Regions from separate parts of the Blastococcus jejuensis genome, predicted to be linked through region 3. Evidence: riboswitches for the same ligand, from Rfam matches in the RefSeq annotation. Region 3 holds a riboswitch; each other region holds the start of a gene.
What was found. Region 3 has a riboswitch for cyclic di-AMP ahead of ABD644_RS08015 (peptidoglycan DD-metalloendopeptidase family protein). Riboswitches for the same ligand answer to the same signal wherever they lie in the genome.

Region 1 (7,603 bases), on a different contig from region 3:
CGTCCACCGGTTGTGGTGCGTTGCAGACCACGTTTCGCAGGCGCCGTGAGCGGCCCGCTGCGGAGCGTGGAGCAGACGGGTCGCGGCTCTCGAAATGATCACGCACAGTAACGGACGGCGTCGTCGCCGAAGTCCCGCCACGCGGTGCGAACTGGGCCTTCTCACCCGCCGAGGGTGGCCTGCAGGTCTTCCCGGGGCTCGACGCGCGTCGCGCGGAAGGGCCACTCCCCCGCGTCCTCGTCGGTCCAGTCGACGGCGACCACCTGGCCCGCCCGCAGCCGGCCGTCACCCGCCGTGCTGTGCACCACGACCGAGGCGTCGGCCCAGCAGTCACCGGGCAGGTCGGGCACCTCGATGATCGCGCCGTTCCGGTCGTCGTCCCACCGGACGACGCTGCCCAGGGCCGAGCCGCTGCGCGTCATGCCGACAAGGCTGCGCCCGTGCGGCCGGCCGATCAAGACGCGCTAGAAGGAGAGCGTGGTGACCTGGTTGCCGCCGGCACTCTTGGAGCGGTACATCGCCGCGTCGGCCCGGTACATCAGGTCCTCGACGTCGTCACCGGCCTCGACCTCGGCCACGCCGACGCTCGCGGTCACGCCGGACCGGCTGCCGACGACGGCCACCACCGAGCGGAGCCGCTCGGCCAGCATCTGGCCGGAGAAGGTGACCGAGACGTCGGCCAGGACGGCGAACTCGTCCCCGCCGAGCCGGGCCACGGTGTCGGTCTCGCGGACGGCGCCGCCCAGGGCTGAGCCGATCGCCTTGAGCATCGCGTCACCGGCCGCGTGCCCGGCGGTGTCGTTCACGGCCTTGAAGCCGTCGAGGTCGACCAGGCAGACCACCGACTGGTGGCCCCACGCGGCGGCCTCCACGGCCGAGCCGAGCCGCTCCATGAAGGCGCGCCGGTTCGGGATGCCGGTCAGGGCGTCGGTGGTCGCCAGCGCCTCGTGGATGCGGATGAGCTCGACCTGCCGCTCGTGGGCCGCCCACGAGTTCGCCGAGGCCATCGCGCAGACCATGGTGAAGGCAGCCATGATCGCGATGAAGAACATGCCCGAGGTCGTCACGTGGGGCAGCTCGATGAAGAGGAAGTAGCTCCCGGTCATCACGCTGCCCATCGCGACCACGCCGTAGGGCGAGTACGCGACCGCCATGTAGGTCAGGGTGAGGAAGAGCAGCGCGTCCAGCGGGCTAGAGGCCCCGCCGTCCAGGCGCGTGCCGACGAGGACGAGCGCGGTCGTCCCCAGGCTCCACAGGTAGAACATCGTCGGGCCGCGGGAGTCGCGCATCATCGCCGGGAGCGGCAGCAGCAGCAGACCGGGGACGGCGACGATGACCACGCCGGCCATGACGAGGATGACCGGGTGGTGCCGGCCGGGGCTCTGCGTGAGCAGGGTGTAGACGACGACGGCCACGGCCGCCACCTCGCTGAGCAGCACGCCGATGCGCACGTGGTGCACCCAGTAGGCGACACGGTCGTCGTCGCCGGCGAGCGGGCGGTAGAGCCCGTCCCGCAGGGTCGACAGCAGCCGGCGGACCACGCCCGGTCGGGCGGCGGGTGCCGCGGTCCGGCCGGTGGCCCGACGGTCCCCCGTCGTCACATCGCTCACGCAGATGGATTCGGCGCGCTGCCGGCCATCCTTGACCCCGCGCCTCACCCCCTGGGGGGAGAGCGCTTGCCGGTGGCCGGCCGGCGTGGTGCGGATCATGCCTGGTCGCCCGACCGGGCGGGTAGGACGCGAACCGTGGGACGACACCAGGGAATGGCCGACGTCGGACGCGAGCAGGTCTCGAGCATGGTGCTCGAGGCGTGGGACGCGTTCATCGCGCAGGCGCAGACGGTCGACCTCGGCCGGGCGTCCCGGCTGCCGGGCTGGCGCGCGCACGAGATCTGCGTCCACCTGGGCTGCTGGGACGACCACACCGCGATGGCCGACCTGATCGCGTCGGCCAGGAACGGCGGCACGGGCACGCCCCCGGACGTCGACGCGGTCAACGCCCGGGTCACCGCCGCCCGCCGCGACGCGTCGCGCGAGGAGGTCCTCGCCGGCCTGCACCGCAACCGGGAGGCCACCGCCCGCTACCTCGCCGAGGAGCCGGTCGAGCTCGACACCGCCCCCACGGTCTCCGTCGTCGGCCGGCTGCCCCTGCTCAGCGTCGTCCTCGGCCAGGCATACGAGCTCGCCGTCCACAGTCTGGACCTGGTGTCGTGCGGCGCGCAGCCGCCGCCGCAGGAGGTGCTGCAGTCGGGCCTGGCCGCGCTCGCGGACGTCACCGGGGCGCTCGCCGCGTCGATGGACATCTCCGGCGGCGTGGCCCTGGCCACCCCCGACGGCGGCTGGGCCTTCCGGTCCGACCCGCACGGCTGGGAGGTGCGGCGGCTGCCGTCCGGGAGGGCCGACGGCCCGGGTGTCGAGGCACCGGCCGACCTGCTGCTGGACGCGGCGTCGGGGCGGGTCAACCCGGTGCCCGCGGTGGCCCGCCGGAAGCTGCGCGTGCACGAGGTCGGCGGCCTGCTGAAGCTGGCCCCGATCGTCTCGGCCGTGCCGGGCATCCCCGGTGGTCCGATCCTGCAGCTGGCGGCCCGCACGGTGGGCGGTGCCGGCGGGGTGATCGGCCGCCTGCTCGGTAGGAACTAGGCGGGAACGGCGGCGCGCCGCCGACGCCACAGCAGGGTGCCGACCCCGACCGCGACGACGACGAGGGCGGCGAGCGACAGCACGAGCGACGTGGTGGCCGGGTCGACCGCGAACCCGACCGAGGCCCCGACGCCGACCTGCAGGACGGTGCTCGGCACCAGCCCGAGCGCCGTCGCCACCCCGTACGGCGCGAGCCGCACCCCCGTCAGGCCGGCGCCGTAGCTGAGCGCCACGAACGGCACGACCGGCAGCAGCCGGCCGGCCAGCACCGCGACGAAGCCGCGGTCGGCCACGAGCCCGTCGACGCGGGACAGCCGTGGGCCGGCCAGGCGGAGCGCCGCGGACCGGCCCAGCCACCGGCTGAACCCGAACGCGGCGAGCGCCGCCAGCAGTCCACCCGCGAAGGCGACGCCGACGCCCGTCGCGAAGCCGGCGACGAGGCCGACCAGCACCGAGACCGCCGACCGCGGCACGGGCGCGAGCAGGACGAGGGCCACGGCGAGCACCATGACTGCGACACCCGGCGCCCCGGCGCCGGCGACCTGGGACCGCACCGTCGCGACGCTCGGCAGGTCCAGCACCAGGGCTGCCCCCACGCCGGCGGCGAGCAGCAGGACGAGGACGGCGGCGCGCAGCCAGGTGCCGCGCGCCGCCGTCGTCATGTGCCCATAGTGCGCGACGACCGGCCGATCACCTGCCGCCGCGCTGCCGTGTCAGCAGCCGCCGAGGGAGATCCCCCGGGCGGACAGCCACGGCGTCGGGTTGACCCGGTTGGCGTACAGGCCGCCGTTGTGCACCTCGAAGTGCAGGTGCGGGCCGGTGGACTGACCGCGGTTGCCGACCTCGGCGATCTGCTGGCCCGCCGACACGACCTGCCCGGCCGAGACGAAGTACTGGTTCACGTGGCCGTAGAGCGTGATCGTGCCGTCGCCGTGCTCGACGGCGACCGCGAGCCCGAACCCGCTGGCCGGGCCGGCCTGCAGCACGACACCGGCCTCGGGGGTGTAGACCGGCGTGCCGATCGGGGCGGCGATGTCGACGCCGTTGTGCATGGCCCCCCAGCGCGTGCCGTAGCAGGAGGTGACCCGGCCCTGGGTGGGGGCGATCGCACCTCCGGCGGCGGACAGCAGCGGGGTGGACTGGGCCAGAGCGACCGCCGCTGCCGGATCGGCGACGCCCGAACGGCCCAGGGCGGCCTGCAGCTCTCGCTCCAGCGTCGCCTTCTCGGCCGCGGCCGCGTCGTAGGTGGCCCGGGCGGCGGCGAGCTGCTCGGTCGCCGCGGCCTCGGCCTGGGCGGCGGCCTGGGCCGCCCGGTCCTGCTCGGCGACGGCCTCGCGCGCGGCGCGGTCGGCCTGCGCCTCGCGCACCTCGGCGTCCTCCAGCTCGGCGAGCTGCCTCGTGCGCTCGTCGCCGAGCAGCTCGAGGGTGGCCGCCTGCTGGAGGAGCTCCGTCGGGCTCTCGGCGTCGAGCAGGAGGGCGACGTCACCGAACGTGTCGTCGCTACCCATGTAGGCCTGCCGGCCGATGGCCGCGACGTCGTCCTGCGAGTCGGCCACGGCCTGGCGGACGGCGGCCAGCTCGTCGGCGGCGGCCGCCGCGGCCGCCTGCGCCCCGCCGAGCGCGGCCTGCGCGGCCCGCGACGCCTCGCCGGCGGCCTCGGCCTCGACCGTCGTCCGCTGGAGGGTCTCCTCGGCCGCGGCGAGGCGTTCCTCGATCTGGTCGATCTGGGCGGACAGCGAGTCGTTCTCGGACTCCGCGGCCGGGCTCCCGGGTGCGGCGGTGGCGGCGTGCGTGCCCAGGAGGCTTCCGGTGAGCACTCCGGCGACGAGCAGCACGCGACGGGGCGTGCTCAACCGGGAGCGGGAGGGGCGGGGGGCTGTGGTGGCGCGGCTGTGCTCGATGTGCAGGGTCGCCAAGGCGACGCATCTCCGTTTCTGACGGCCGCCTACCGAGTTAGCTGACGGGTTCGGGCCGTTCAGTGCCCTACGTGCCTGCCACCCCCGTGTGCAGGCACGATTCACCCCGGTGAATCGGTGGGTCCCCGGTCCGCTCGGCCATCCGGCTCCGCGGTTCGGCGGGGTCCGGCCGAGGCCCTCGGGTCGAGGGACTGAACTCGTCCGAACCGTGCGCGACCGTACCCACCGATCCAGGGGTTGTCACAGCGGGATAACGAACAGCAGGTCAGCTCGTGGTACTTCCCGGTACGTCGTCGCGGACGGCGATCCCCCGGCTGCGGCGCGGTGATCCGGCCGGATCCGATCTGGCAGGCTGTGCAGGTGGGGCGGTAGCTCAGCCGGTCAGAGCAAGGGACTCATAATCCCTGGGTCGTGGGTTCGAGCCCCACCCGCCCCACCGAAGTTCTCGCTGGTCAGAGGCTTGTGTGATCCGGGGCAAGTTCCATGGCCTCGTCCCGTGCCGACATATGCCCACAGCCCGTTCCGTGACGTGGGCGACATGGGCGACCTCCATGCACTCGGCCCTGCGTTCCCGCGGGAGGATCGTCGAGCCGCCTACCTTGAGGCGCTTCCGCGGAAGCGTCTCAACGCTCTCGACGTCCTCACGTGGCCGTGTAAGGAACAAGGGCCGGCAGCCGAGGGACTTCCCGCTGATGGTGTCAGCGCGATGAGTAGCCCTGCGATGCCCTGCTGTTCAGGCGGTCCTCGTGGTCAGCGTCAGCTCCTCCAGCGGGGACGGCGAACGGACCGGCCCAGCGCCGCGTCTCGCCGGGACCGCAGTTCCTCTAGCTGTTCGGGCGGCGCGCCCGCCTTGGCATAGGCATCCAGGGCGCGGTCGTAGCGCTCGTCATCCGGGACCGCGTGGGCTGCAGCCGCCCAGAGGGCATCGGCCTGCAGTTCCGGCACATCCTCGCGCAGCCCCACCTCCGCCACCTCCTCCGCCAAAGCGACGGCCTCGTCGGCGCGGCCGAGGGCCGCCAGGGCGTCGGCTCGGCCGAGATCGACGGCAGCCACCTGGACGGACAGACCGCTTGCCGCGAATCCCTCCCGCGCGGCGCCGTAGAGGTCGAGTGCCGCGGTGGGGTGTCCGGCAACGACGAGCCGGTGTGCCTGCTCGCGCTGGACATCCGCTGTCAGGACCGGGTCACCTTCCGCACACAGGGCGGTCATCGCCTCCTCGCCGGCGGCCACCGCTAGCTCCATCTCGTCACGGGCGAGGTGCAGGTCCGCGAGCACCCGGTACGCGCGCCCCCGCGCAGCTGCGTCGTCGGGGTCGAAACACGTCAGTGCCCTCTGGGCACTCGCCATCCCCTCGTCGACGTCCCCGTATTCGAGGTTGAGCAGCGCGAGGTCGACAGCGACGGCGCCCTCGAGACGGCGATCGCCGTCGTCCGCTGCCTGGGCCACCAACTCGGACAGCATGTCGTAGGCATTGAGGTCCTGGCCAAGGGCGCGGAACAGCCGTGCAACCGTGAGTCGCGCATCGGCGGCCCCCGACGAGTCGCCTGCTGCGGCGAACAGGTCGGCCGCCTCCCAGGCGACGGCGAGGGCCTCCTCCTCGCGTTCGAGGTCGCGCAGTACGTCGACCCGCGCGAGCGCGGTCTGGGCGGCGCCGAGTCGGTCGTCGCCGGCCAGTTCCGCACGCTGCATCGCCGTGAGCACGTCGAGAGCCTGCTGCGGGTGCCCGGTCGCGGTGAGCAGCTGGGCGTACAGCTCCCCTACGGTGGCGAGCACCTCGTGGTTGTCCAGTTCCGTTGCCAGCTGCCAGGCCGTCGCGGCGGGAGCGAGCGATCCGTCGACGTCTCCGACGCACGCGCGGCTGGAGGCCTCGGCCGCCCAGCTGTGTGCCAGCTCTTCCGGGACGTCGCGGAGCAGGCTTCGCGCGGTCGCGAACCCTCCCAGCGCCTTGCCGAGCACCGTGGCGTCCGGATCCACGCCCAGCTCGAGAACGTGCCACTCGGCTTCGATGGCCAGGCACAGGCCCAACTCGGCGTCCCGCTTCGTGGACCGCTCGGCGGCGTCGCGTGCGACGTGCAGCCAGCGTCGGACGTCGTCATCGATGCGCTCCGCGCGCCCGAACGCCAGACGCGCGAGGTCGAGCGCCGCGTACCCCTGTTCGGTCGGCTCGTCGGCGAGCTCGTCGATCACCGACTCGAGGATGTCCGCGCCCTCGTCGTCTCGGTCAATACGCATGAGCGCCGCGCCGATGCTGCGGCGGGCCCGGGCGACGCCGAGCGGATCGTGGGCGGCGATGAAGCCCGAGAGCGCTCGTTCGGCCAGAGCGAGACGGGCGTCGTCTTTCAGGCCCACTGCCTTCCGGGCACGGTCCAACAAGACGGCGGGGTCGGCGAGATCCGTGGGATCAGTGGCGGCCGGTTCGGGGTGAGCGCTCGGTGCGGCCGGGCTCACGACGTCGACCGGCGTCCCCGGCACGTGCGCCGCCGGCGACGGCTGCGGGCGCACAGCCAGCCACGCCTCGACCTTGCGGGTCAGGGCATCCGTCCCGTTGCGCTGGTCGAACGCCGTGGCGGTGGCGCGGGCCTCGCTGGCGAACGTCCGCGCGAGTGTCCCGGTTTCCCGCGGCCGATCGCCGATCGGCCGGGTCACGCGGTCGATCCCTCGCTCTGCCAGCGCCGCGGTGACACTGCCGCCCGCGGCTGCCACCCAGAGCCGGGAGTCAACGTCGAAGAGTCCGCGATCGACGACGTCCACGATCTCGGCGAGAAGTGCGAGCGCTTCGTCGAGGCGCCCGGTACGGAGGAGGTGCATGACGTGCTCGGCCTGGGTCATGACGAGCGAGGGATTCCCACGGGCCAGGCGCAATCCCCAGGTGTGGAAGCGCTCCGCCTCGTCCGGTCGGCCGAGCTCACTGACCGGCGCAAGCAGCGTGCCGAGAATCCGCGCCGGCTCCTCGGCGCAGTCGAGCCGGCCGGCGAGCACAGGTCGGGCGAGGTCGAGAGCGCGAGCGCTGTCGTCGACAGCCAGTGCGAGCAGCACTTCGGAATGCAC
Region 2 (7,603 bases), on a different contig from region 3:
CGGCCCGGGCGCTGTTCGGCGTCGACGCCGCCGACCTCACCCTCACCCAGGCGGCGCTGCTGGCCGGGCTGGTGCAGAGCCCGTCCGACGACGACCCGTTCTCCAACCCCGAGGGCGCCACCATCCGGCGCAACCAGGTGCTGGGTCGCATGGCCGAGCAGGGCTACATCACCCCGGACGAGGCCGCCGAGGCCAAGGCCGCCCCGCTGGCCCTCACCCCGGAACCGGCCCCGCGGCGGGGCTGCGTCGAGGCCAGCGTCGGCGCGTACGTCTGCGACTTCGTGCAGCAGTACCTCACCGAGCGGCTCGGCATCAGCCAGTACGAGCTCGACCACGACGGCTACGTCATCCGGACGACGCTCGACCCCGAGCTGCAGCGCTCCGGCGACGCCGCCGTGCTGGCCACCCTGCCGATGGGCGACTCGAAGGCGGCCACGTTCAGCGCCGTCGAGCCCGGCACCGGGCACCTGCTGGCGCTGTCGGTCAACCGGATCTTCGGCTACGACCGGAACGACCCGGCGCAGGAGTCCTACAACCTCAACGTGGCGCCCAGCCGGGGTGCCGGGTCCACGTACAAGGTGTTCGTCGCCGCCGCCGCACTGGCCCGTGGCTACTCGACGCAGTACACGCTGCGGACGTCGGACCCGTACTACTCGCGTGTCTACAAGAAGGACGGCGGCCCGTACCCGGTCCGCAACGCCGGCTCCTACCGCGCGACGCTGGATCTCACGACGGCGCTCTACCAGTCGTCGAACACCTACTTCCTCGCCCTCGAGGACGCCCTGGGCAGCGTCGAGGAGCCGGTGCGGATGGCCGAGGCGATGGGCCTGTACCAGTTCGGGCCCGACGGGCTGGCCGACCAGGTGATCGAGGAGAACCGCGGGTCGTTCACCTTCGGGCCCGACGCCACCAGCCCGCTCGGCCTGGCCAGCGCCTACTCGACGCTGGCGGCCGGCGGCACGCAGTGCGACGTCCTGCCGATCACCGAGCTGCTCGACCGGTTCGGCGAGCCGGTCCTGGCCGACGACGGCGGCGGCCTCGTCCCCACCGGCAACTGCACGCCCGAGGCCATCCCGCCCGGGGTCGCCACCACCCTGAACCAGATGCTCCGCCGCGACGTCGAGCCCGGCTGGGGCGGGCAGACCGGCCGCCGGGCCTACGTCCCGGGGCACCAGATCGCGGGCAAGACCGGCACGACCCAGAACAACTACTCGGTCGCCTTCGTCGGGTACACCCCCGAGATCGCCGCGAGCGTCATGGTGTTCAACCCGAAGCGGAACGAGAACGTCGGCGGCTTCGGTGGCGGCAAGGGCGCGACCATCTGGCACGACGCGATGGCCCCGATCCTCACCGCCCGCGGCAGCAGCGAGTTCCCGCCCGCCGACCCCGTCGTCGAGGCGGGCAACACCCGGCCGGTGCCGTGGTGCAACACGCTCGAGGACTGCCGCAGCGCGCTGATCGCCTGGGGTTTCACGCACACGACCGTCGAGGTCGACAGCGACCTCGAGGCCGGTCTGCTCACCGAACTCAGCCCGCCCCGGGGCGGCCGCGGCGTCCCCGGCCAGCTGGTCACGATCCTGGTGAGCAACGGCTCCCGGTACGTCCCGCCGCCGCCGGTCCCCGAGCCGGCGCCCGTCCCACCCCCGGCGACGGATCCGCCGCCCGCGCCGGACCCGGTCCCCGATCCGCCTCCGGATCCCGATCCCGACCCCGATCCGGAGCTGCCGGCCATCCCGCTCCCGCCGGGGTGGCCGCCGATCCCCGGGCTACCCCGGGGCTGAGCGGCCGGCCCGACCCGCGTCGTCCCGCGCCCGCCGTGCCAGCCTGGCGTCGAGGGCCTGCGTGGCCAGCCAGCCGATGAGCACCACCAGGTGCAGGGCGAACAGCCACAGTCCCAGGGCGACGACACCGCCGACGACCGTCAGCCCGCCGAACGGGGCGCCCAGGTCCAGCGGCAGGGACAGGAACAGCACGAACCCCTGCAGGAACCCTGAGACGCAGGCCGCCGTGAACAGCGCGCCGCCGATCAGCGCGATGCCTCGCACCCGTCCCCCGCCCACGACCCGGAACCCCCAGGCCAGCGGCAGGGTCAACGCGACGAGCACCGAGTAGAAGCCGACCGCGATGCGGCCGAGTGCCGCCCCGGCCCCGCCGGTGTCGGCGAGGTCGGCCATCACCCCGGCGGCGAGCAGCAGCGGGTAGAGCAGCACCGGGGCGAGCAGCAGCAGCGGCAGCGCGGCGAGACGGCCGCGCCAGGCGGTCATCGCCTCCTCCCGCCCGCTGAACCGCAGGAGCGCGCGGCGCAGCCCCTCGCCGTAGAGCGACATCGGCAGCAGGGCCAGGACCCCACCGAGCAGGTCGAGCCGCGCGCCCGCGTCGACCAGCCGGGCGAGGGCGTCCGGCGCACCGAGCTCGGCCGGCAGCAGGTCGCCCAGCCGGCCGCCGAGCTCGCGCACGGTGCCGGTGGACGTGAGCAGCCCGGTGAGCGCGAACGCCAGCACCAGCAGCGGGACGACGGCGATGCCCGCGTAGAAGGTCAGGCCGGCCGCGATGAGCGCGAGGTCGCGGCCGTGCAGACGCCGCCGGATGTCCGAGGCGAGGTCGGCCAGGCCGGCTCGGAGGCCTGGCCCCGGTGTCAGCGCGGGTCCAGGAGGTGGCGGGCCGCCGCGTAGCCGCCGAGTCCGCTGACCGCACCGCCGCGCACCGTGCCACCCGAGGACGCCGCGACGATCCGCGGGTGCCCGGTGGCCACGCCCCAGCCGCCGACCTCGTCGTCGGTGGCGGCGACCGGCCAGGCCAGGTCGCCGTGGAAGATGTGCCCGCCCGGCATGCCCAACGACGCCTCGACGTCGACGGGTGAGGCGGCCTGCAGGCAGGGGCGCCCGTGCGCGTCGCGGGCCAGACAGTCGAGCAGCGGCTCCTCCAGGTGCGCGTCGAGCTGCGCCACCACCCGGCGGACCGCCTCGTCGCGCGTGCCGTCCGGGTCGTCGCGGTAGAGCTCGGCGGGGGTGTGCAGGCCGAACAGGGTGAGCGTGTGGTGCCCGGTGGCCCGCTCGGTCGGGCCGAGGATGGACGCGTCGCTCAGCGAGTGGCAGTACACCTCGAACGGGATGACGTCGGGCAGCCGGCCGGCGGCGGCCTGGGCGTAGGCGGCGTCGATCTGGCTCGCGGCCTCGTCGACGTGGAACGTGCCGGCGAAGGCGGTCGCCGGGTCGGTGCCCGACCGCAACCGGGGCAGCCGGGCCAGCACCATGTTGACCTTCAGCTGCGAGCCCGACGGCCGCGGCCCGGGATCGGCCCCGGTCAGCTCGGCCAGCACGGTCGGGGCGGCGCCGCAGACCACGTGTCCCGCGTCCACCGAGCGCTGCCTCCCGTCGTCGTCGGTCCAGCTGACCGTGACGCCGTCGGCGCGCGGATCGAGCGCGGTCACCGTGGCCCGGGTGACCAGCTCGGCGCCGTGCCGCCGCGCGGCCGCCGCCATGGCCCCGCTGACGGCACCCATGCCGCCCACCGGCACCCGCCACTGCCCGGTCCCGTTGCCCACGAGGTGGTACAGGAAGCAGCGGCCGGCCAGGCCGTCGGCGGCGTGCACGTCGGCGAACGTGCCGATGAGCCCGTCGGTCAGCGCCACGCCGCGCACGACGTCGTCGCTGAGGTGGTCGCCGACCACGTCGGCCAGCGGCCGCTCCCGCAGGTCGTGCCACAGCTCCGGGTCGCGCAGCCGCGCCTCGAGCTCGGCCGGTGCGAGCAGGGGCTCGACCAGGGTGGGGGCGAGGTCCTCGGCGAGGCCGGCCAGCCGGCCGTAGAAGCGCTGCCAGCCCGCGAACTCGGCGTCGGAGCCGGTGAGGGCGGCGAACGAGGTGGCCGTGGCCGGGCCCTCCTCCCGCTCGACGAGCAGCCCGCCGGGGCGGCCGTCACGGGTCAGCGCCGTGTAGGACGCGACCGTGCGGTCGGCCAGCCGGATGTCGAGGTCGAGATCGCCGACGATGCGATCCGGGAGCAGGCTGACCAGGTAGGAGTACGCCGACAGCCGGACGTCGACGCCCTCGAACACCTGACGGCTGACCGCGGCCCCACCGAGGGCCGCCTGCCGCTCGAGGACGAGGACCGACCGGCCGGCCCGGGCGAGGTAGGCGGCGGCGACCAGGCCGTTGTGCCCGCCGCCGACCACGACGACGTCGTATCTGCTGTGCTCCACCGGCGGACGGTATCCGGCCCGTCCGGGGCACTGCCACCGGCCCGTCACCGGCGGGGATTCCGCAGCGTCACCGCCGTCGTCACGAGACCGTGACGGACCGGTTCGCGCAAGGGTTCGGGAAAGTTGGTGCAGAAGGCCACAAATAACATCTTTGTCATTGTCACGGCGTGGTCACGCACCTTACGGTGCGTGTGTCCATCGGGGCTTTCAGTCACTGTCTGAGTGACACCCGGATGGGCGCCGTCGAGCCGGTCGCCCGCACTCGCAGGCGACGGGCCGGGGACCCACCGAAGCACTGGGGTGCAGCGCCGCATCCGCGACGCCGGGCGAACTCCCGCCCGAACCCGTCAGCTAACCCGGTAGGCGGCTCGTGGACGAGAACGGAGAGCCGCCGCACCATGGCGACTGCAACCCCCGCCGCACCGCGCGCGGCCACCCGCCGCCGGTTCGCCCTGCGCTCCGGCTTCGCTCTCGTCGCGGCCGTCGGCATCCTGGTCGCGGGGGTTCCCGCCCAGGCCGCCCCCGGCGATCCGGGCACGTCCGCCGAGGCCGCCGAGCTCGTCGCGGCCCGCGGCCACGAACTCGAGGTCGTCACCGAGCAGTTCAACGAGGCCCGCGAGACGCTCGTCGCCCAGCACGCCGCCGCCGAGGCCGCCGTCGCCGCGTCCAACCAGGCGCAGGCCGCGCTGCTGGCGGCCCAGCAGGCCGTCCGCGGCATCGCCCGCACCGCCTACACCGGCGAGTCGATGAGCTCCTTCCGCGCGCTGATGACCAGCGAGTCGGCCGACGAGTTCGTCGACCGCGTCGCCACCCTGCAGATGGTCGCCGGCCACCAGAACGAGGTCCTCGGCGTGGCCGCCACCGCCAGCATCGCCGCGGCCCAGGCCCAGGCCACCGCCCAGGAGGCCGCGGCGCAGGCGCAGGCGACCTACGACGCCGTCGCCGCCCAGCAGGCCGATCTCGAGGCGCAGATCGCCGACTACCAGGCGCTCTACGACCGGCTCAGCCTGGCCGAGCAGCAGGCCGCCGTCGCCGCCCACCACGGGGACGACCGCGCCAGCCGCGACGACCGCAGCGAGCTCGTCGCCGCCACCGGCCCGATCGTCGCCGGCAGCCAGGCGGCGCAGGTCGCCGTCGACACGGCCATGGCCCAGCGCGGCAAGCCCTACGTCTGGGCCGCGTCCGGGCCGCGCTCCTTCGACTGCTCAGGGCTGACGGCGTTCGCCTACGCCGCCGCCGGCGTGCGGCTGCCGCACTCCAGTCGCATGCAGGCCGGCATGGGCCAGTCGGTCTCCCGGGCCGAGCTCCAGCCCGGTGACCTGGTCTTCTTCTACAGCCCGGTCAGCCACGTGGGCATCTACATCGGCAACGGGCAGATGGTGCACGCGCCGACCTCCGGCGACGTCGTCAAGGTCGCCAGCATCGACGCGATGGGTGGCTACGCCGGCGCTCGCCGGATCGCCGGCTGATCACCCCACCCGCTGCAACAGCCCCCAGACGAACGCCGCCCGGCGCCCGCCGGGCAGCTCCACCTCCCACCGGGTGACGACGCCCGGGTCGACGCTGCGGGCCCCGGGCAGGCCGACGACGTCGTCCAGGGTGTGCTCCCACACGAGCAGGGCGTCGGCGGTGGCCGGCGGGACGGGGGAGCCCGGCGCCCGCACCAGGTGCTCGTTGAGCACCGAGCCGCCCGGGCCGGTCAGCACCTCCCAGTAGAGGTGCGGCCACAGCGGCACCGGCCAGCGGCGCACCTGGACGTCGAGGTCGCCGAACCGGCGGTCCTCGAGCTCGTCGGGCGGGCCGAGCACCGCCGTGCGCAGCGCCAGGCCGCGCGGGGCCCGGGGCGAGTGCTGCAGCGCCTGCCAGCGGGTGTGCGCGGCGTGCGCCTCCCGGCGGCTGGCGCCCAGCCGCGGGAGCGCCTCGGCGACGAGATCCGGGCGGACGTCGGCCATCCGCCGGAGCAGCACGAGGCAGAACTCCCGCCTGGCCAGTCCCCGCACGGGCCCGACCCTGCCAGGATGCGGTCGTGCTGATCGACCCGGCCACCGCCGCGGGGATCGCGGACGGCTCGGTGACCCTCGCCTTCCGCCGCTGGGACCGCCCGCGCATGCGCCCGGGCGGCACCCAGCGGACGGCGGCAGGCGTCGTCCGTATCGACTCGGTCGACGAGGTGGACCCCGACAGCCTGACCGAGGACGACGCCGTGCAGAGCGGCGTCCGCTCGCTGGCCGAGCTCCACCGGCTGCTCGACCGGCGGCCCGGCGCGCACGTGTACCGCCTGCGGGTGGGGCCTGCCGGCCCCGATCCGCGGGTGGAATTGCGCGAGCAGGCCACGCTGTCGGCCGACGAGCGCCGCGCCGTCGACGCCCGGCTGGACCGGTGGGACGCCGCGGCCCGGGGCGGGCGTGGACGCGGCAGGTGCTCGCGCTGATCGCCGACAGGCCGGGCGTCCGCGCGCCCGACCTCGCCGCCTCGCTCGGGCGCGAGACGCTCTCGTTCAAGCGCGACGTCCGCAAGCTCAAGGAGCTGGGACTGACCCGCAGCCTGGCGGTCGGGTATGAAATATCACCCCGCGGCCGGGCCTACCTGCGCTGACCGGCCGGGGAGGATCGGGGCTGTGAACCCCCGTACCGCAGCCACCGCGTTCCGTGCCGTCGCGATCGCCGAGGCGATCTCCTGGATCGGCCTGCTCGCCGGCATGTTCGTCAAGTACGTCCCGCAGACCACCGAGATCGGCGTGCAGGTGTTCGGCCCGATCCACGGCGCGGTCTTCGTCGCCTACGTCCTCCTCGCCCTGGTCGCGAGCCGGGCCCTCCGCTGGTCGCGGGGCACCACCCTGCTCGCCCTGCTCGCCTCGATCCCGCCCCTGGCCACCGTCTGGTTCGAGCGCCGCGCCACCCGCGCCGGTGACCTCCCGGTCGGGAGTGCCGTTCCCGCGTCCTGAGCGGCGCACGCCGGCGGCGGATGGATACGGTCCCCGTCATGCCCGAGCCCGTCCTGCCCTCCACCGCCCGCCTGCTCCTGGCCCGCACGGCGCGGACCCAGCGGGAGGGGCGGGCGCCGAGCCTGGTCGCCGGGGTCGTGCGCGACGGCGGCCTGGCCTGGTCGGCCGCGCGGGGTGAGGTGCCCGAGCCGCACGCCGACGTCCAGTACCGGCTGGGATCGATCAGCAAGACCGTGACCGCCGTCGTCGTGATGCGGCTGCGCGACGAGGGTCGGCTGCACCTCGACGACCACCTCGAGGAGCACCTGCCGGGCACGCCGCTCGGCGACCGCACGGTCGGTCAGTTGCTCTCCCACCTGGCCGGTGCCTCGGCCGAGAGCCCCGGCGGCTGGTGGGAGCGCACGCCCGGCGGCTCGCTCGGCGAGCTGGGGCTGGGGCCGTCCGACGTCGTCCTCGGTGCC
Region 3 (7,603 bases):
ACCCGTTCGACGTCCTGGGCGCCCAGACCCAAGGCATGATCGGCTACTGGCTGCTGCAGTCGATGCAGAACGCGCTGCCCGGACGTCAGGTGGCGGCGATCATCAACCAGACCCTGGTGCGCGCCGACGATCCGGCGTTCGGGAACCCGACGAAGTTCGTCGGCGAGGTGTACGACGAGGAGACCGCGCGGCGCCTCGCGGAAGAACGAGGCTGGACCGTGCGGGCCGACGGACAGCACTTCCGGCGTGTCGTCGGTTCGCCCACACCGGAGCGCGTGGTCGAGACCCGGCTGATCCGACTGCTGCTGAACAGCGGAGCGGTCGTAGTCTGCGCGGGCGGAGGCGGTGTGCCGGTGATCCGCAACGAACAGGGCCTGCTGGAGGGTGTCGAGGCGGTCGTCGACAAGGACATGACCTCGTCGGTGCTTGCGGAGGCGCTGGAGGCGGACGCGCTGCTGATACTCACCGACGTCCCCGGTGTGCAGCGGAACTTCGGCACCGCACACGCCGAGGCCATTCGGCGTGCCACGCCCGCGGCGCTGCGACGGATGAACTTCCCGGCTGGGTCGATGGGGCCGAAAGTTGACGCGATCTGTCGGTTCGTGGAATTGACAGGTGACGTCGGCGCCATCGGCCGGCTTGAGGACGTGGCCGCAATCCTTCGCGGTGAGGCCGGCACAGTCGTGACCCCCTCGGGGCACTATCCCGGGGTCCCACTGACGAGCGGCTGATGACCGGAGCTCACAGACGGGTAGTGAGAGACAGCGGCCGAACCGAGACGGTCCCGGAGTGCGCTCTCCGAGCTCGCGTACGCCGAGCAGATCGTCACGATCGGACCCTGGCAAGGGCACCGCCATAGGCTGCAGCAGCGCGCGGCCATGCTGTCCTAGGCTTCGTCGCCGCAGGCTCCGAGTCCTTCTATCGACCGGAAGTTGGGATGACAGACGATCGCCTTGCACGGCCGACGACGGCGCCTGGGTCCGGCCACCCCCACGAGGAGACGGCGTCCCGTGGCCGGACCGCTGCCGTGTGGAATGCCGTCACGGCCGCCATCGGGGCCATCATGGGTCTGCTGCCGCACGTCCTGCACCACGCGACCCTCTTCGCCGGTGCCGCACTCGTCACGACCAGCGGAGGGAACCTTCTCTTCGGCGCCGTCGGTCTACTGCTCTCCGTGCCTCTACTACGCCGCCTGTACCGCCGCTTCGGTACGTGGAAGGCGCCGGCCATCGGCGTCGCCCTGTTCACCGTGATGTTCAGCCTGTCCGCATTCGTCATCGGGCCGGCCATAAGCGGCAACTCCCCAACCGAGACGCCGGAGCCCGCAAGCCCGACCACCCCGACAGAGCACACCACCCACCACCCCGGCTGAAGACGGCTGTCGGCTGGACGCCGGCGATGCAGACCGGTTGACGCCAGCGCGTCCCGGCCCCCGACACTGGTCCAGCCACCTTGACTGATGATCTGCTGCTGGATGGTCCGGCCATGCCCGCGCCCTGGCCGCCGGTACCGGTCTTGTGGCACCGACCCCTGAAAGGGGCATCCTTCTCCGCACTGACCGAGGAGGACAGGGCCACGGCGTCCCGCTGAAGGGCGAGCGCGGCCCCGCTGGGGCGTGTGCATGCGCGGGCGTCGAGCAGCAGGCGTCCTCTGTGCGGTCAGCACGCGGCGATGGGGGAGTGTTACCGCAGCGTGACCAACTAGCCTGCTTCGTAGTACTGTCACCGCCAGCCCGATCGAGCCGCGATCCTCGAACCCGAGGGCCTCGGTCGGGCTCCGCCGAGCCGATCTCGGTCGACCGATCGAGGCGGACCGGGGACCCATGTCCCATGGGGTGAATCCTGCGCGTCACGTCGACCGCAGGTAGGGCGTTCTCCTGCCCGAACCCGTCAGCTAACCCGGTAGGCGGCCAGGGAGAACGGAGCCCGTCGCCTTGGCGACCCTGCCTGCGCCACGCACCCCGGGACTCTCTGCGTCTCGCCGGGCCAGCACCCGCCCTCTACAGGCACGCCGCGTGTCAAGTACGGCGCTCGTCACCCTGGGGTGCGTGGTCATCAGCATGTTGCTCGGCATCCTCGGCTCACCCGCAGCCGCCGCCCCATCGGATCCGCCCGCTGAGGGGGCCGGCGACGTGGCTGCCGGGCAGTCCGCGCGTGACGCGGCGGCCGCCGAAGTCGAGCGCATCGAGCGGTTCGTCGCCCAGGCGGAGGAGGAGCTCGCACGGTTGACCGTCGAGGCTGAGGCGGCCACCGATGCAGCACGGCGGGCGCAAGCCGAACTCGCTACCGCACAAGCCTCAGCCGACAGCGCTGCAGCTGCGCTCCAGGCCGCCACCGCAGAGGTCAACCAGGCGCGCGTCGAGATCGCTGATCTCGGCCGGGAGAGTTATATGGGCACCGACGCCTTCGGCACCACAGCGGCGCTTCTTGATGCCGACGGGCCCGCAGAGTTCCTGCAGCGCGCGGTCACCCTCGACCTGCTGAGCGATGACCGCGCCGAGAGGCTCGCCGAGTTCCGCGTCATCGAGGAACAACAGGTGCGGGCCGAGGCGGCTGCCCAGGACTCCGTCGCCGAACGCGACGAGGCCGCCCGCGGCGCGGCAGAGGCCGAGGCCGCGGTCCAAGCGGACGTGGTTCGGGCGCAGGAGGCACACAACGACGCGATCGCGCAGCAGGCAGACTACGGCCGGCAGCTGCAGCAGGCCGAAATAGAACTTCTCCGACTGCAGGGAGTCGCAGACCCCGAATGGGCCTGGGCGCAGGGGATCAACGCTGAGAACGCCCGGACCGATGCGGCCATCGCCGCGAATGCAGCAGCGGCCGCGAACGGCCAGGCCGTCCCGCCGACCACCGGTCGCATCACCTCTTGCTACGGCGCGCGCTGGGGTGCCATGCACTACGGCGTCGACATCGCCGCGCCTATCGGGACGCCGATCTACACGCCGCAAGCGGGTCGCGTGCTGCAAGCCGGTCCGGCCAGCGGTTTCGGTCTGGCTGTCTACATCCAGCACGACGACGGCTCGATCACCGTCTACGGCCACATCAACGACTACTTCGTCTCCGCCGGCCAGCAGGTGTCCACCGGTCAGCAGATCGCCGAGGTCGGCAACAGGGGCCAGTCGACCGGTCCGCACCTGCACTTCGAAGTGCACACCGGCGGCCTCTACCGGAATCGGACGGATCCGATGGCTTGGCTGGCTGCCCGCGGAGTGTCACTGGGTGGGGGCTGCTGACCCGACGACGCTCCGAGCTCCGCGGAGTTGCGAGGGTCGGCGAGTCGTCCCACGTGCCGGGCAGCCGGGCCGAGCCGCCAGTCGCTCCTCAGAATCTCGCGAACTGGCCGCGTGTCACGAGGCTGGACCGGGCGCCCGGCGCAGCTGCGGGGGGATCAACTCCTGCACGCGCGGCAGGAGGCTAGGCGCGCACGTGGACAGCTCGTCCTGGAGGACCAGGAGGAGGGACAAGGAGCTGCCGTTTTCGTCGTCGATCTGGAAGCGGCCATCCGGGTGTCGCCGCGCGAAATCCAGGACCGCGGACACGTCCCGGTCCACGGCATCCTGGGATCGCGACACAGCGTCCTCGGCGCATGTCTCACCCAAGCCGTGCAGCGCGGCGTGGACGTGACTGACGTCGCCGTCGGGGACGCTGGTGAAGGTCGATTCTGTCGGGCGGGTCAGAAGGGTGGCCGGTGCTCGCTCGTCGTTCGGCCCCACGACGATGACAGCGGCCAGGAATCCGGCTAGGGCCAGGAGGATGAACGGAAGGGCGATCGAAACCCGCACAGGCAGCCGTCGGTGGCGGGGACCCGGAGTGCCGTCCGGCATCAGTGTGCCCCCCATCCGCTGGCCGCCTCCTGGAAAGGATCGCACTCGCCGGCTGGCATCCGGATGATGCGTGCGCCCCCGTACCGAGGTCTCGCGGGTGCCACTCGCGAACCGGTTGGGTTGTGAGCGTCGGTCAGGAGCCCGCGGCGCTCATCAGTACGCCGACTGCCGTCGCCAGCACCAGGAGTGCCAGGACCAGCGTGGTCACTCGTCCCCAACTGGTGGAGCGCGGGATGCCGCGCAGCGGGAAGAGGACCTGCCGGCCGGCGATGTAGGTGGACAGGCCGGCCACGAGAAGTAGGCCGTCGACCGGCGGGTCGAGGGACACGACCGCGACCAGCGCGGCGATAGCCACGGCCCCGGCCATCGCAGACTCCATCAGTTGGACGGGAATGCGGCGGACCCCGACCCGCCGATCCGAGGACCACACCCCCCAGCGGGAGGCCGTCGGCAGTCCCGCACAGCAGCCACCCAGCAGGCAGCCCAATCGGCCGATCATCATGCCGAACAGCAGTCCAGGGGTGGTCACGTCCAGCACCGCGCCGACGGAGATGCCCGCCCACCAGCTGCCCACGCCGAGTGTCGTCAGAGCGGCCAGTACGAAGCCCTGGACCGACATGCCGGCCCGGAGCAGTCCGCCCGGCTCGGCGCGATGTGTCAGCACGTAGTAGACCTTCGCCCCGACGAGCCCCGTCAGACAGGCCAGGAGCGACACCAGGAGCAGGCGTCCCACCGGCACCTGACGTTGCGAAGCCAGCAGGGCCTGGAGGACCAGGGCCACGACCGTCCCCAGTCCCACCAGGGAGGGCCACGCGCCGACCCTGACCCCGGGAGCCAGGACCCTGGCCACGGGCAGATAGCTCGTGTTCCCGGTCGTGGTCGCCGTGGGCAGCCGGAGGAAGGCCTGGCTCTTCAGACCGGTCGAGGCCCTCGGACCGTCACCGCGTAGCGGTGTCGCCGTCACTTTCCACTGGCCGGCCGAGATGCCGCTGATTCGAGCCGACAGTGCGATGCGTCCGCTGCCAGGAACCACCCGCTCGAGCGTGTGCACGACCTGAAATGCATCCCCGGTGGCGCCGGATCCGCCGACGCGGGCCCCGGTGAACCGCACACTGACGGGGTACGGCTCGTCGGCGGCCTCGGCATCGAACCAGTAGGTCAGAGCCAATCCCTGCGGCTCGAGGTCTCGCACCGGTTCGCAGGTCCACGACAACACCTCGACCGGGCCGACCGGTTTGTTCGCTACGAGCCGTGGGCGAACGGTGACAAAGCCTGCTTGCGCGCCGCGCGGCTCCGGGGGCGACCCGACACCCTTCCCGGTGCCGGCAGGGGGCGGGGCAGGGGTGGTGGGCGAGGACGTGGCCGGTGGAACTGTCGGCGGCTTCGCCGGGCGCCGTGGCACCGATGTAGTAAGCAAGGTCTCCGTCCGCATGGTGGCCAGTCGCTGCGTCGCCGGTTGCGGTGGCCGCGGCAGCGATCTGGGCGGTCGGAACGCGGACGGCATCTGCGCACTGCCGGGCGCCGCCTTCGCCACCTCGGTACCCGGCGCATCGAGAGGCGGCGGCTGCGCAGCTCTCTGAGGACGCGGCGCGCCCGAGGTCGGAGCTCCCCGCCTGCCCGGGGACTTGCCCCGTCGTGACTTGCCGGCCATTTGGCCCCACCTCGATCGGCAGCAGTTGTCGGACGAGCACTGCCTCGACTCGGGGACGGGGCAGAGGTCGGTATCTCCTCCGGGCCGGGCACCAGCAGGCCTGCTCGCGTCGCAGCGCAGCAAAGTCTACTATCAAGGTTAGTAGAGGCCTTGACGGTGGGCCCGCCCGCCGCATCACCCATCTGGAGCCGGTGTGTCTCCTGCAGCGCTCGCGTCGCTCTCCGACGCTCTGTTCTCCACCAGCATCGCGGTCTACTCGCTGGCGCTGGTCGGCTACTGCGCCGAACTCGCGTTCGGCCGACGCGCGCAGAATGCCGGCTCGGAACTGCAGGTGCCGGCGGCCGCCGCCGCGGGACGGCACAGCACTGCGGTCCTCGCCTCTGTCTCGGTCCCCGGGGTGGACCAGGAGCCGCGCGCCGGCCGGCCTGCAACGGTCGGACGTGTCGCAGTCGGCCTGACCGTCATCGCCGCACTTGCCCAGGCTGGTGTTCTGCTCACGCGCGGGCTGGCGACCCAGCGCCTGCCTTGGGGCAACGTCTACGAGTTCGGCACGGCGGTAGTCCTCGTGGCCGTTGTCACGTTTCTCGTTGCCGTCGACAGGGTGCCGGGTAGTCGACGACTGGGCGCCTTCGTCGTCGGACCTGCCGCCCTGTCCCTCGTCCTCGTCGGCCTTCTGCTGTATGCCCCAGCCGGCCCGCTCGTGGCCGCCCTCCGGTCGGCCTGGTTGGGCGTCCATGTCACTGCCGCGGTGCTCGGCTTCGGCACGTTCATGGTCAGCGGTATCGCCAATGCCCTCTACCTACTGCGCCTGCGCAGCGACGCGAGGCCGGCGGACACTGCGTCGGGCGAGGGGACGTGGCTGTCCCGGCTTCCCAGTGCCGAGACCTTCGACCGCGTGGGACACCGCACCGCCGTCTTCGGTTTCCCGATCTGGACCTTCGCGGTCATCGCCGGAGCGATCTGGGCCGAGAGCGCCTGGGGTCGCTTCTGGGGATGGGATCCGAAGGAAACATGGGCGTTCATCGCCTGGGTCATCTACGCCGCTTATCTGCATGCCCGGTCCACCGCGGGATGGCGTGGCCGCCGGGCCGCCTGGATCAACCTTGTCGGCCTGACCGCCATGATCTTCAATCTCCTGTACGTCAACTACGTCGCGACGGGGCTGCACTCCTACGCTGGCTGAGGGTTGTCAGGAGACGTAGGACAACGCCGTCATCATGCCGAGCTCGCCGTGGTAGATGTTGTGACAGTGGACGAGCCACTGCCCGGGGTTGTCTGCCTCCAGGTCCACCGTCACCGTCTGCATCGGCAGCACGTTGATCGTGTCCTTGCGCAGGCCCCGACCGGCTCGGTCGGCAACCGCGAAGGTGTGGCCGTGAACGTGCATGGGGTGGAACATCATCGAGCGGTTGCGCAGGGTGAGCCGGACCCGCTCGCCCGCCCTCATGTCGAGTGGCTCGTGCTCGCCGTACGACGCTCCGTTGATCAGCCACTGCCGGCCGCCGTCGCCCATCTGCAGGGACAGTTCGTGTTCCCGGTCGGGAGCGCGACGGTCCAGGGTCACGTCGTCCGTGGGAGACAGGTCGGCGTAGGACAACATTCGCCTCTCGAGCTCGGTCGGGCGGACGTCCGGAGGCGGGACCGTGCCGGACCCGGTCCGCAGGACCCCCGAGGCGGCCGGGTCTGGCTTGCCTTCGGGGACGGCGACGATCGGGAATGATCCGTCGCCCGCCGTGATGACGACGTCGTAGCGCTCGCCCATCCCGAGGATCAGGGTGTCGACCTCGACGGGTCGGACCGGGAATCCGTCGGCGTGAGTCACGGTCAACCGATGGCCCCCGACGGCGAAGCGGTAGGCGGTGTCGCTGCCGGCGTTGATGAGGCGGAGGCGGATTCGTCGTCCCGGCCGAGACCCGACCGTCACCGGAGCAGAGGGCAATCGTCCGTTCAGCAGGTGCGCGGGATAGGCGACGTCCCCGGTGTCCTCGCCCAACGGCGCCTCGGGATCGGCTTCCATGCCGCCCATCTCCATGCCGCCCATCTCCATGCCGCCCATCTCCATGCCGTTGCGCTTCAACATCGCCAAGACGTCGGTGGGAGAGTCGCCAAGGCCATCGGTCCAATCGTCG
Region 4 (7,603 bases), on a different contig from region 3:
GACCCGCAGCTGGCGGTCTTCACCACCCTCGCCGACTCCCCCGCCGCGCCCTTCGTGATGGCGTCGTCGGCGATCTACGACCGCATCGACCCGTCGACGCAGGCCATGTTCTCCCCCGTCGTGCTCACCGACGTGCTGCGGGAGCAGCTCGGGTTCGACGGCGTCGTCATCTCCGACGACCTGGGCAACGCCGAGGCCGTGTCGAACGTGGCCGTGGGCGACCGCGCGGTCCGCTTCCTCGCGGCCGGGGGCACGCTCGTCCTCAGCCTGCAGCCGTCGGACCTGGAGCCGATGGTCGAGGCGGTCCTCGCGCGGGCCAACGCCGACCCGGAGTTCGCGGCGGTGGTCGACGACGCCGTCCGGACGGCGCTGCTCGCCAAGGCCCGCGCCGGCCTCCTGTGAGCTTTCTGTACCGAAAGCTCAGCGGGCGCGCTCAGCTTTCGGTACAGAAAGCGGCTTCAGCGGACCGCGGTCGTCGACACGTGGTGCAGTGCGTGGGCGACGGCGGCCGGCAGGTCGGCGAACACGTGCCCGCGGTCGACCAGCGGCTGCAGTGTGCCGACGGCGTCCAGCAGCCGCAGGTGCTCGGGGCTGGCGCCCTTCACCAGCACCGTGATGCCGCGCTCGGCCAGGTCCTCCACCACCTCGCCCAGCGCCCGCGCGCCGCTGGCGTCGAGCAGGGCGACGGCGCTCAGCCGCAGGATGACGACCCGGACGTCGGCGGTCGCGGTGACCTCGGCGAGGAACCGGGACACCGTCGCGAAGAACAGCGGGCCGTCGATCCGGTAGGCCAGCACGTGCCGGGTCAGCAGGTCGTGCTCGACGTCGCCGTCGACCTCCGGACTGCTGACCTCCACCGGCACCGTCCGGGTGGTCGCCGCCATCCGTGCCACGGCGACGACGACGGCCAGCGCCATGCCGACCGCGACGGCGATGACCAGGTCGAGGGCGACGGTGGCGACCGCGGTGAGGGCGAAGACCAGGGCGTCGCCGCGCGTGGAGGTGAGCACGGCGCGCACGGTGTGCCGCTCGACCATGCGCCAGGCGGTGACGAGCAGGACACCGGCCAGGGCCACCAGCGGGATGTGGCCCACCAGGCCCGCGGCGCCGTAGACGACACCGGCCAGCAGCACCGCGTGCGTCAGGGCGGCGACGCGGGTGCGGGCCCCGGCGCGGGCGTTGACGGCCGTGCGCGCGATGGCCCCGGTGGCGGGCATCCCCCCGCAGATCCCCGACGCCAGGTTCGCCAGCCCCTGCCCGAGCAGCTCCCGGTCGGCGTCGCTGCGCGGGGCGTCGGTCATCCCGTCGGCCACCCTGGCCGACAGCAGGCTCTCCAGCGCGGCCAGGAAGGCGACCGCGAGGGCCGGCCCGATCAGCCCGCCGAGCCCGCCGAGGTCGGGCAGGGCCGGGACCGGGAGCCCGGAGGGCAACGACCCGATCGTCGCGACGTCGGCGCCGGTGACCCCGGCGACGACGGTCACGACCGCGACGGCCACGAGGCTGCCGGGCAGCGACCGGTGCAGCCGCGGCAGCCCGGCGGTCAGGACGACGGCGAGCAGGAGCAGCCCGACGACGATCCAGTGCGGGGCCGTCACGAACCGGCCGAGGGCGAGGGCAGCCCCGGCGGCGGCGTTCTCGACCTCCGGCCGGTCCACGCCCAGCGCAGCGGGTACCTGCTGGGCGGCGATGACGACGGCGATGCCGACCGTGAAGCCCTCGATCAGCGGCCACGGGACGTAGCCGAGCAGCCGCCCCGCCCGCAGCAGCGCCGCCGCGATCACGATTCCCCCGGCCAGGACGGCGACCGGGTAGACGACGGCCGGCCCGCGCTCGGCCACCAGCGGGACGAGCACGACGGTCATGGCGCCGGTCGGCCCCGACACCTGCAGCGAGGAGCCGCCGAACACTGCCGCGACCGCGCCGGCGATCACGGCGGTCACCAGCCCGACCGCCGCCCCGACACCGGTGGCGACGCCGAAGGCGAGCGCGAGGGGCAGGGCGACGATGGCGACTGTGACCCCCGCGGCCAGGTCACGCGGCCACGAGCGGCGCAGGCCGGTGTAGTCGGCCCGGCGCGGCAGCAGCCGGCGGAGGGAACCGGCGGCGACCGGCGGGACGGTCACCGGAACCGCGGCCGCGCTCACGCTCGGGCCGATCCGGCCGACGCGACGGCGTCGTCGGCGTCGTCGAGGGCGGCGAGCAGCGCCTGGCCGTCGCGCAGGTTCCGGCTCAGCAGGCGGCGGGCGACCCCGAGCAGCTCGGCGGTCTGCTGGTCGCGCAGCGCGCAGATCACGTTGCTGCGCACCCGGCGGCTGTCGACGATCCCGGCGCGGCGGAGCACCGAGACCTGCTGGGAGAGGTGCGAGAGCTCGAGGCCGGTCGCCTCGGCCAGCTCGCCGACCGTGTGCTCGCGCTCGGCCAGCAGCTCGAGCACGCGGACCCGGGCCGGATGGGCGAGCGCCTTGAACAGATCGGCCTTGGCCTCCGCGATGGGCCGGCCGGGGGTGAAGGGCACACTCCGACTCTAATGGCTTGATGAACCCGTCAACTCGTCAATCCGCTGTGACTCCGCTCGCAGACGCGACGACCCCGCTCGCAGACGCGACGACCCCGCTCGCAGACGCGACGACCCCCCCGGTCCGCGGACCGGGGGCGTCGTCGTGCGTGGTTCTGGGGGGCGGCTCAGTACCAGTTGTTGGCCTGCGAGTGCCCCCAGGCACTGCAGGGCGAGCCGTACCGCTGCTCGATGTAGATCAGCCCGGCGTCGATCTGCCGGTAGCCGTCGGAGGTTTTGGCGATCCCCGTGCCGGCCCAGGTGGAGTCGAGGAACTGCGGGATCCCGTACGCGGTGCTCGTCGGGTTCTGCGCGTTCGGGTTCCAGCCGCTCTCCTTGCCCCACAGGCTCTCCAGGCAGGAGAACTGGTTGGCGTCGCCACCGAGCTGCGCGAGCGCGTAGTCCTGGAAGGAGCCGGCCGGAGCGGTCGCGGCCGGCGCGGCCTCCGCCGCCGCGGCCTCCTCGGCCGCGGCCCGGGCGGCTTCCTCGGCGGCCACGCGCGCGGCCTCCTCGGCGGCGGCCTGCTCGGCCGCGAGCCGCTGCTGCTCGGCCAGGTCGGCGGCGGCCTGGGCCTGCGCGGCCGCGGTCTGCTCGGCACTGCGCTCGGCCCGGCTGGCCGCGAGCTGCCCGAGCGAGTGGGCGGCGTCCTCGCCGATGACGGCCGAGCCGGCGTCGGTGCCGCCCCCGCCCTGGATGCCGAGCTGCTCGGCGATGCTGACCGACTCCAGCTGCGCGCCGTCGGCCTGGGCGGCGGGCTCGCCGGAGGCGAGCACGTTGACCATCAGCGCGCCGGCGGCGGCGACGCTGAGGTAGAGCGCGGGACGACGGGCGGTGTTCGGCGGGCGACGGTGCGCTCCGGTACCGCGCTCACTGCGGGCATGCGGACGGATCATGGTGCGGAGGTTCATGGGGTGGGACGACTCCGAGGGCGTCAGGGCGCGACAGGACGGCATGCCAGGCAGGCAGTGCCCCTGCGACGCGTTCTTCCGTGTAGCCGCCTACCGAGTTAGCTGACGGGTTCGGGCGGGAAGCAGCCCTACCGGCCCCGAGCTGACGCTCGCGGGCTGGATTCACCCCAGTACTGCGGTGGGTCCCCGGCTCGCCTTCCCCGGAGGGTCGGCGACTCAGCGGCGTCCAGCGCGGATCTCCCCGGGTGGGGACACGACGACCGGCCGGACCGCCCCAACGTAACCGCCGTTACCGCACCGTGACAATCGAAACGTCGAATTCCCGGCGTGACGAGGATCGCGTCGGTGCGTCAGGGCAGCCGCCACACCGTCGTCCGGCGCACGAGCGGGCCTTCGGTGTCGGGGACGTCGTACGTGGCCGCGGCGACCAGCCCCTCGCGCGGGACGTAGGGCCGCCCCGGGTCCCCGAGGAGGACCACGGCCCCGCCGAGCCAGGCGCGCCCCAGGAACGGCAGCACGCGCTCGGTCATCGCCCGGTCGTAGCAGACGTCACCGGCCAGGATGACGTCCACGTCCGGCGGTTCCGCGTCGAGGACGTCGCCCACGACGGCGATCGGGGCGACCCCGTTGGCCTCTGCGTTCACCGCGACCGCGGTGGCGCTGTAGGGGTCGGGATCGCTGGCGAGCACCGCGCGGGCGCCGGCCAGCGCCGCGGCCACGGCGACGAGGCCGCTGCCCGCCCCGAGGTCGAGCACGCTGCGCCCGGCCACCACCTCGGGGTGGTCGAGGACGTAGCGGGCCAGCGCCTGGCCGCCGGGCCAGGCGGCGGCCCAGAAGGGGGGTTCCTCGGCCGGCCCCACCTGCTCGCTCTCCATCGCCTCCCACAGCGCGACGACGTCGGCGGCGACGTGCAGCCGGACCTCCGGCACGAGAGCGGACCGCTCGAGCCGGGTGTACCGGCGGACGAAGTCGGCGGGAACGTGGCTCGACACCTGCTCAGTCTCGCGCGGGAGGGCCGACCTGCCGGCCGGCACGTCGCGCGATCAGCCGCCAGTAGGAGCCGGGCAGCAGCCGGACCAGCACGTCGGGGACCTTGGCGCTCCATCCGATCAGCAGCCGCGGGCGGCGCCGCTCGATCGCCGCCACGATCTGGGCCGCCGCCTTCTCCGGGGGCATCGTCAGCAGCTTGGCGAACTGCGCGCGCCCCTGCTCGTACTCCTCGGCCGACACCCCCGAGCCGACGCGGACGGTCTCGGCGATCCGCGTCTTGATGCCGCCGGGGTGGACGACGGTGACGCCGACGCCGTTCTCGGCGAGCTCGTGCCGCAGCGCCTCGCTGAATCCCCGGACGGCGAACTTGCTCGCCGCGTACGCCGCCTGCCCGGGCGGGGCGAAGATCCCGAAGATGCTCGACACGTTCACCAGGTGCGACCCGGGACGGGCCTTCAGCGCCGGCAGGAACGCGCGGGTCAGCGTGACGACGGCGCGGAAGTTGATCGACATCAGCCAGTCGAACTCGTCGGCGGTCACCTGGTCGAACCGGCCGCCGAGCGCCACGCCCGCGTTGTTGACCAGCAGGGTCACGTCGGGGTGCGCCGCAGCGAGGTCGGCCGCCACCCGGACCGTGGCGTCGTCGTCGGCCAGGTCGACGACGGTGGTGGCGACGGCGAGCGACGGGTGCGCCGCCCGGATCCGGCCGGCAACGGCGGCCAGCCGCTCGGCGTCCCGGTCGAGCAGCACCAGGTCGCTGCCGCGCGTCGCCAGCTGCTCGGCCAGCGCCTCGCCGATGCCGCTGGCCGCGCCGGTGACCACGGCCGTGCCGCCCCCGAAGCGGTAGGGGCCCATCAGGCGGCCCGCCGGGCCGGCGCCGCCGCGCGCTGGAAGGTCATGCCCTCGTCGTCGAGCGGGCCACGGCGCATGAGGGCGACGTCGCGCAGGTAGTTCTGGTGCAGCTTCCAGGGCTTGCGCGAGCCCTGCTTGGGCAGGGCGCCGAGGCTGCGCTGCACGTACCCGGACGCGAGGTCGAGGAAGGGCTCGTCGCCACCCTCGGGCGGGGCCACCGGCGTGGCCGAGACGTAGCCGTGCTCGTCGAGGTGTCGCAGCAGGCGGCAGACGTAGCGGTTGACCAGGTCGGCCTTGAGCGTCCAGGAGGCGTTCGTGTAGCCGATCACCATCGCCAGGTTCGGGACCCCGGACAGCATCATGCCCTTGTAGGAGACCCGCCCGGAGACGTCGACCGGCTTGCCGTCGACGGTCAGCGACATCCCGCCCATCGGGAGCAGGTTGAGCCCGGTCGCGGTGATGACGACGTCGGCGTCGAGGTGCGCTCCGGACTCCAGCTCGATGCCCTTCTCGGTGAACGTCGCGATCCGGTCGGTCGCGATGGACGCCGTCCCCCGGCGGAGAGCGCGGAACAGGTCGCCGTCGGGCACCAGGCACAGCCGCTGGTCCCAGGGGTCGTAGGGCGGGTTGAAGTGCGTGTCGACGTCGATGTTCGGCAGCTGCTTCTGGGTGAGGCGGCGGATGACCTTCCGGGCGGCCGTGGGCCACCGCCGGCTGAACTGGAAGAACGCGGTCGAGAGCAGCACGTTCTTCCACCGCACGATGGGATAGGCAAGGCGCGCGGGGAGCCGGCTGCGCAGGGCCTGCGCCAGCGGGTCGCGGCCGGGCAGCGACAGGATGTAGCTCGGCGTGCGCTGCAGCATGGTGACGTGCTCGGCTCGGTCGGCGAGGGTGGGCACCAGCGTCACCGCGGTCGCGCCGCTGCCGATGACGACGACCTTCTTGCCGGTGACGTCGAGGTCCTCCGGCCAGTGCTGCGGGTGCACGAACTGCCCGGCGAAGCGCTCCTCGCCCGGGAAGCTCGGCCGGAAGCCCTCGTCGTAGCGGTAGTAGCCGGAGCACAGGGACAGCCACGAGCAGGTGAACCGCACCGTCTCACCGGTGTCGGAGCGGGCGGCGGTGACCGTCCAGCGGGCCTCGTCGCTGGACCACTCGGCCGACTGCACCCGGTGGTGGAACCGGATCCTGTCGGTCACCCCGTACTCGGCCGCGGTCTCCTCGATGTAGCGGCGGATCGCCGGGCCGTCGGCGATCGCCTTGCTGTCCTTCCAGGGCCGGAAGGCGTAGCCGAGGGTGAACATGTCGGAGTCCGATCGGACGCCGGGGTAGCGGAAGAGGTCCCAGGTGCCGCCGACCGCGCCGCGCGACTCGAGGATCGCGTAGCTCTTGTCGGGGCACTCCTCCTGCAGGTGGCAGGCGGCGCCGATGCCGGACAACCCGGCGCCGACGATCAGCACGTCGACATGCTCCACGGTGCACTCCAAGAAGTAGCGGGGGCTGCGGAAGCGTCCCCCGGCGACGGTATCGACGTCCTGTCGAACGAGTCAACGTGGTGTTGAGAGACGGGCACGACGACGGTAATCTCGGTCACGTGCCGATGCCCGCCGGCCGGTCCCCAGCTGCCGCTCGTGGGCGCCGAGCCGCCCGTCCCTCCGGTGACGACCGCGAGCTCGCGATCCTCGCCACCGCCGAGCGGCTGCTCGCGGCCCGGCCGCTGTCCGCGGTGTCGGTGGACGACCTGGCGCGCGGTGCGGGCATCTCGCGGCCGACCTTCTACTTCTACTTCGCGTCCAAGGACGCTGTCCTGCTGACGCTGCTGGACCGCGTGGTCGCCGAGGCCGACGCCGCCACCCGCGCGGCGTTCGACTCCCCGGCGGGCGATGCCCGCGAGGGGTGGCGGCGGGCGATCACCGCGTACTACGAGACGTTCCGCGCCCACCGGGGCCTGACGCTGGCCTGGGCCGAGGCCCGGTCGACGAACGCCGAGGTGCGGGAGCTGTGGGCGCGCGTCTTCGACGGCTGGGTGGACCGGTGCGCGGCCGCCATCGAGAGCGAGCGTGCCCGGGGCGCCGCCCGTGCCGGCGTGCCCGCCCGGGACCTCGCCGTCGCGCTGAACTCCATGAACGAGCGGGTGCTGTACGCGACCTTCAGCGGCGACGGACCCGCGGTCGCGGAGTCCGACGTCGTGACCGTCCTCCTCGACGTCTGGCTCGGTGCCATCTACGGGAGCTCCGCTCCGAGCGGCAGCTAGAACGGCGGTGGGTCGTCGTCGGGTTGGTCCGGTGGTGGTTCGGGTGGG

Region 1: it holds a riboswitch for cyclic di-AMP, as region 3 does, so the genes downstream of both, ABD644_RS21745 (peptidoglycan DD-metalloendopeptidase family protein) here and ABD644_RS08015 (peptidoglycan DD-metalloendopeptidase family protein) in region 3, are expected to answer to the same signal.
Region 2: it holds a riboswitch for cyclic di-AMP, as region 3 does, so the genes downstream of both, ABD644_RS03555 (C40 family peptidase) here and ABD644_RS08015 (peptidoglycan DD-metalloendopeptidase family protein) in region 3, are expected to answer to the same signal.
Region 4: it holds a riboswitch for cyclic di-AMP, as region 3 does, so the genes downstream of both, ABD644_RS06425 (aggregation-promoting factor C-terminal-like domain-containing protein) here and ABD644_RS08015 (peptidoglycan DD-metalloendopeptidase family protein) in region 3, are expected to answer to the same signal.

Annotation. Positions count from the first base shown of each region.
Region 1 is NZ_BAAAVV010000019.1:37,988-45,590, reverse strand. Features, by position in the region: gene ABD644_RS21765 (hypothetical protein) at 162-422, opposite strand; gene ABD644_RS21760 (GGDEF domain-containing protein) at 465-1,610, opposite strand; gene ABD644_RS21755 (maleylpyruvate isomerase N-terminal domain-containing protein) at 1,764-2,639, shown strand; gene ABD644_RS21750 (TVP38/TMEM64 family protein) at 2,636-3,301, opposite strand; gene ABD644_RS21745 (peptidoglycan DD-metalloendopeptidase family protein) at 3,353-4,555, opposite strand; cyclic di-AMP (ydaO/yuaA leader) riboswitch at 4,567-4,726, opposite strand; tRNA gene ABD644_RS21740 (tRNA-Ile) at 4,918-4,991, shown strand; gene ABD644_RS21735 (hypothetical protein) at 5,312-7,603, opposite strand, start outside.
Region 2 is NZ_BAAAVV010000001.1:728,415-736,017, reverse strand. Features, by position in the region: gene ABD644_RS03570 (transglycosylase domain-containing protein) at 1-1,781, shown strand, start outside; gene ABD644_RS03565 (YhjD/YihY/BrkB family envelope integrity protein) at 1,767-2,522, opposite strand; gene ABD644_RS03560 (phytoene desaturase family protein) at 2,636-4,198, opposite strand; cyclic di-AMP (ydaO/yuaA leader) riboswitch at 4,442-4,579, shown strand; gene ABD644_RS03555 (C40 family peptidase) at 4,597-5,667, shown strand; gene ABD644_RS03550 (hypothetical protein) at 5,668-6,198, opposite strand; gene ABD644_RS03545 (ASCH domain-containing protein) at 6,225-6,629, shown strand; gene ABD644_RS03540 (hypothetical protein) at 6,617-6,793, shown strand; gene ABD644_RS03535 (DUF3817 domain-containing protein) at 6,816-7,142, shown strand; gene ABD644_RS03530 (serine hydrolase domain-containing protein) at 7,181-7,603, shown strand, end outside.
Region 3 is NZ_BAAAVV010000003.1:190,035-197,637, reverse strand. Features, by position in the region: gene arcC (carbamate kinase) at 1-731, shown strand, start outside; gene ABD644_RS08020 (hypothetical protein) at 1,028-1,372, shown strand; cyclic di-AMP (ydaO/yuaA leader) riboswitch at 1,768-1,922, shown strand; gene ABD644_RS08015 (peptidoglycan DD-metalloendopeptidase family protein) at 2,048-3,232, shown strand; gene ABD644_RS08010 (hypothetical protein) at 3,347-3,781, opposite strand; gene ABD644_RS08005 (prolipoprotein diacylglyceryl transferase family protein) at 3,957-5,015, opposite strand; gene ccsB (c-type cytochrome biogenesis protein CcsB) at 5,668-6,657, shown strand; gene ABD644_RS07995 (multicopper oxidase family protein) at 6,664-7,603, opposite strand, start outside.
Region 4 is NZ_BAAAVV010000002.1:566,590-574,192, reverse strand. Features, by position in the region: gene ABD644_RS06440 (glycoside hydrolase family 3 N-terminal domain-containing protein) at 1-402, shown strand, start outside; gene ABD644_RS06435 (SulP family inorganic anion transporter) at 459-2,144, opposite strand; gene ABD644_RS06430 (ArsR/SmtB family transcription factor) at 2,141-2,515, opposite strand; gene ABD644_RS06425 (aggregation-promoting factor C-terminal-like domain-containing protein) at 2,683-3,447, opposite strand; cyclic di-AMP (ydaO/yuaA leader) riboswitch at 3,534-3,686, opposite strand; gene ABD644_RS06420 (class I SAM-dependent methyltransferase) at 3,813-4,454, opposite strand; gene ABD644_RS06415 (SDR family NAD(P)-dependent oxidoreductase) at 4,459-5,307, opposite strand; gene ABD644_RS06410 (flavin-containing monooxygenase) at 5,307-6,776, opposite strand; gene ABD644_RS06405 (TetR/AcrR family transcriptional regulator) at 6,902-7,555, shown strand; gene ABD644_RS06400 (HNH endonuclease signature motif containing protein) at 7,552-7,603, opposite strand, start outside.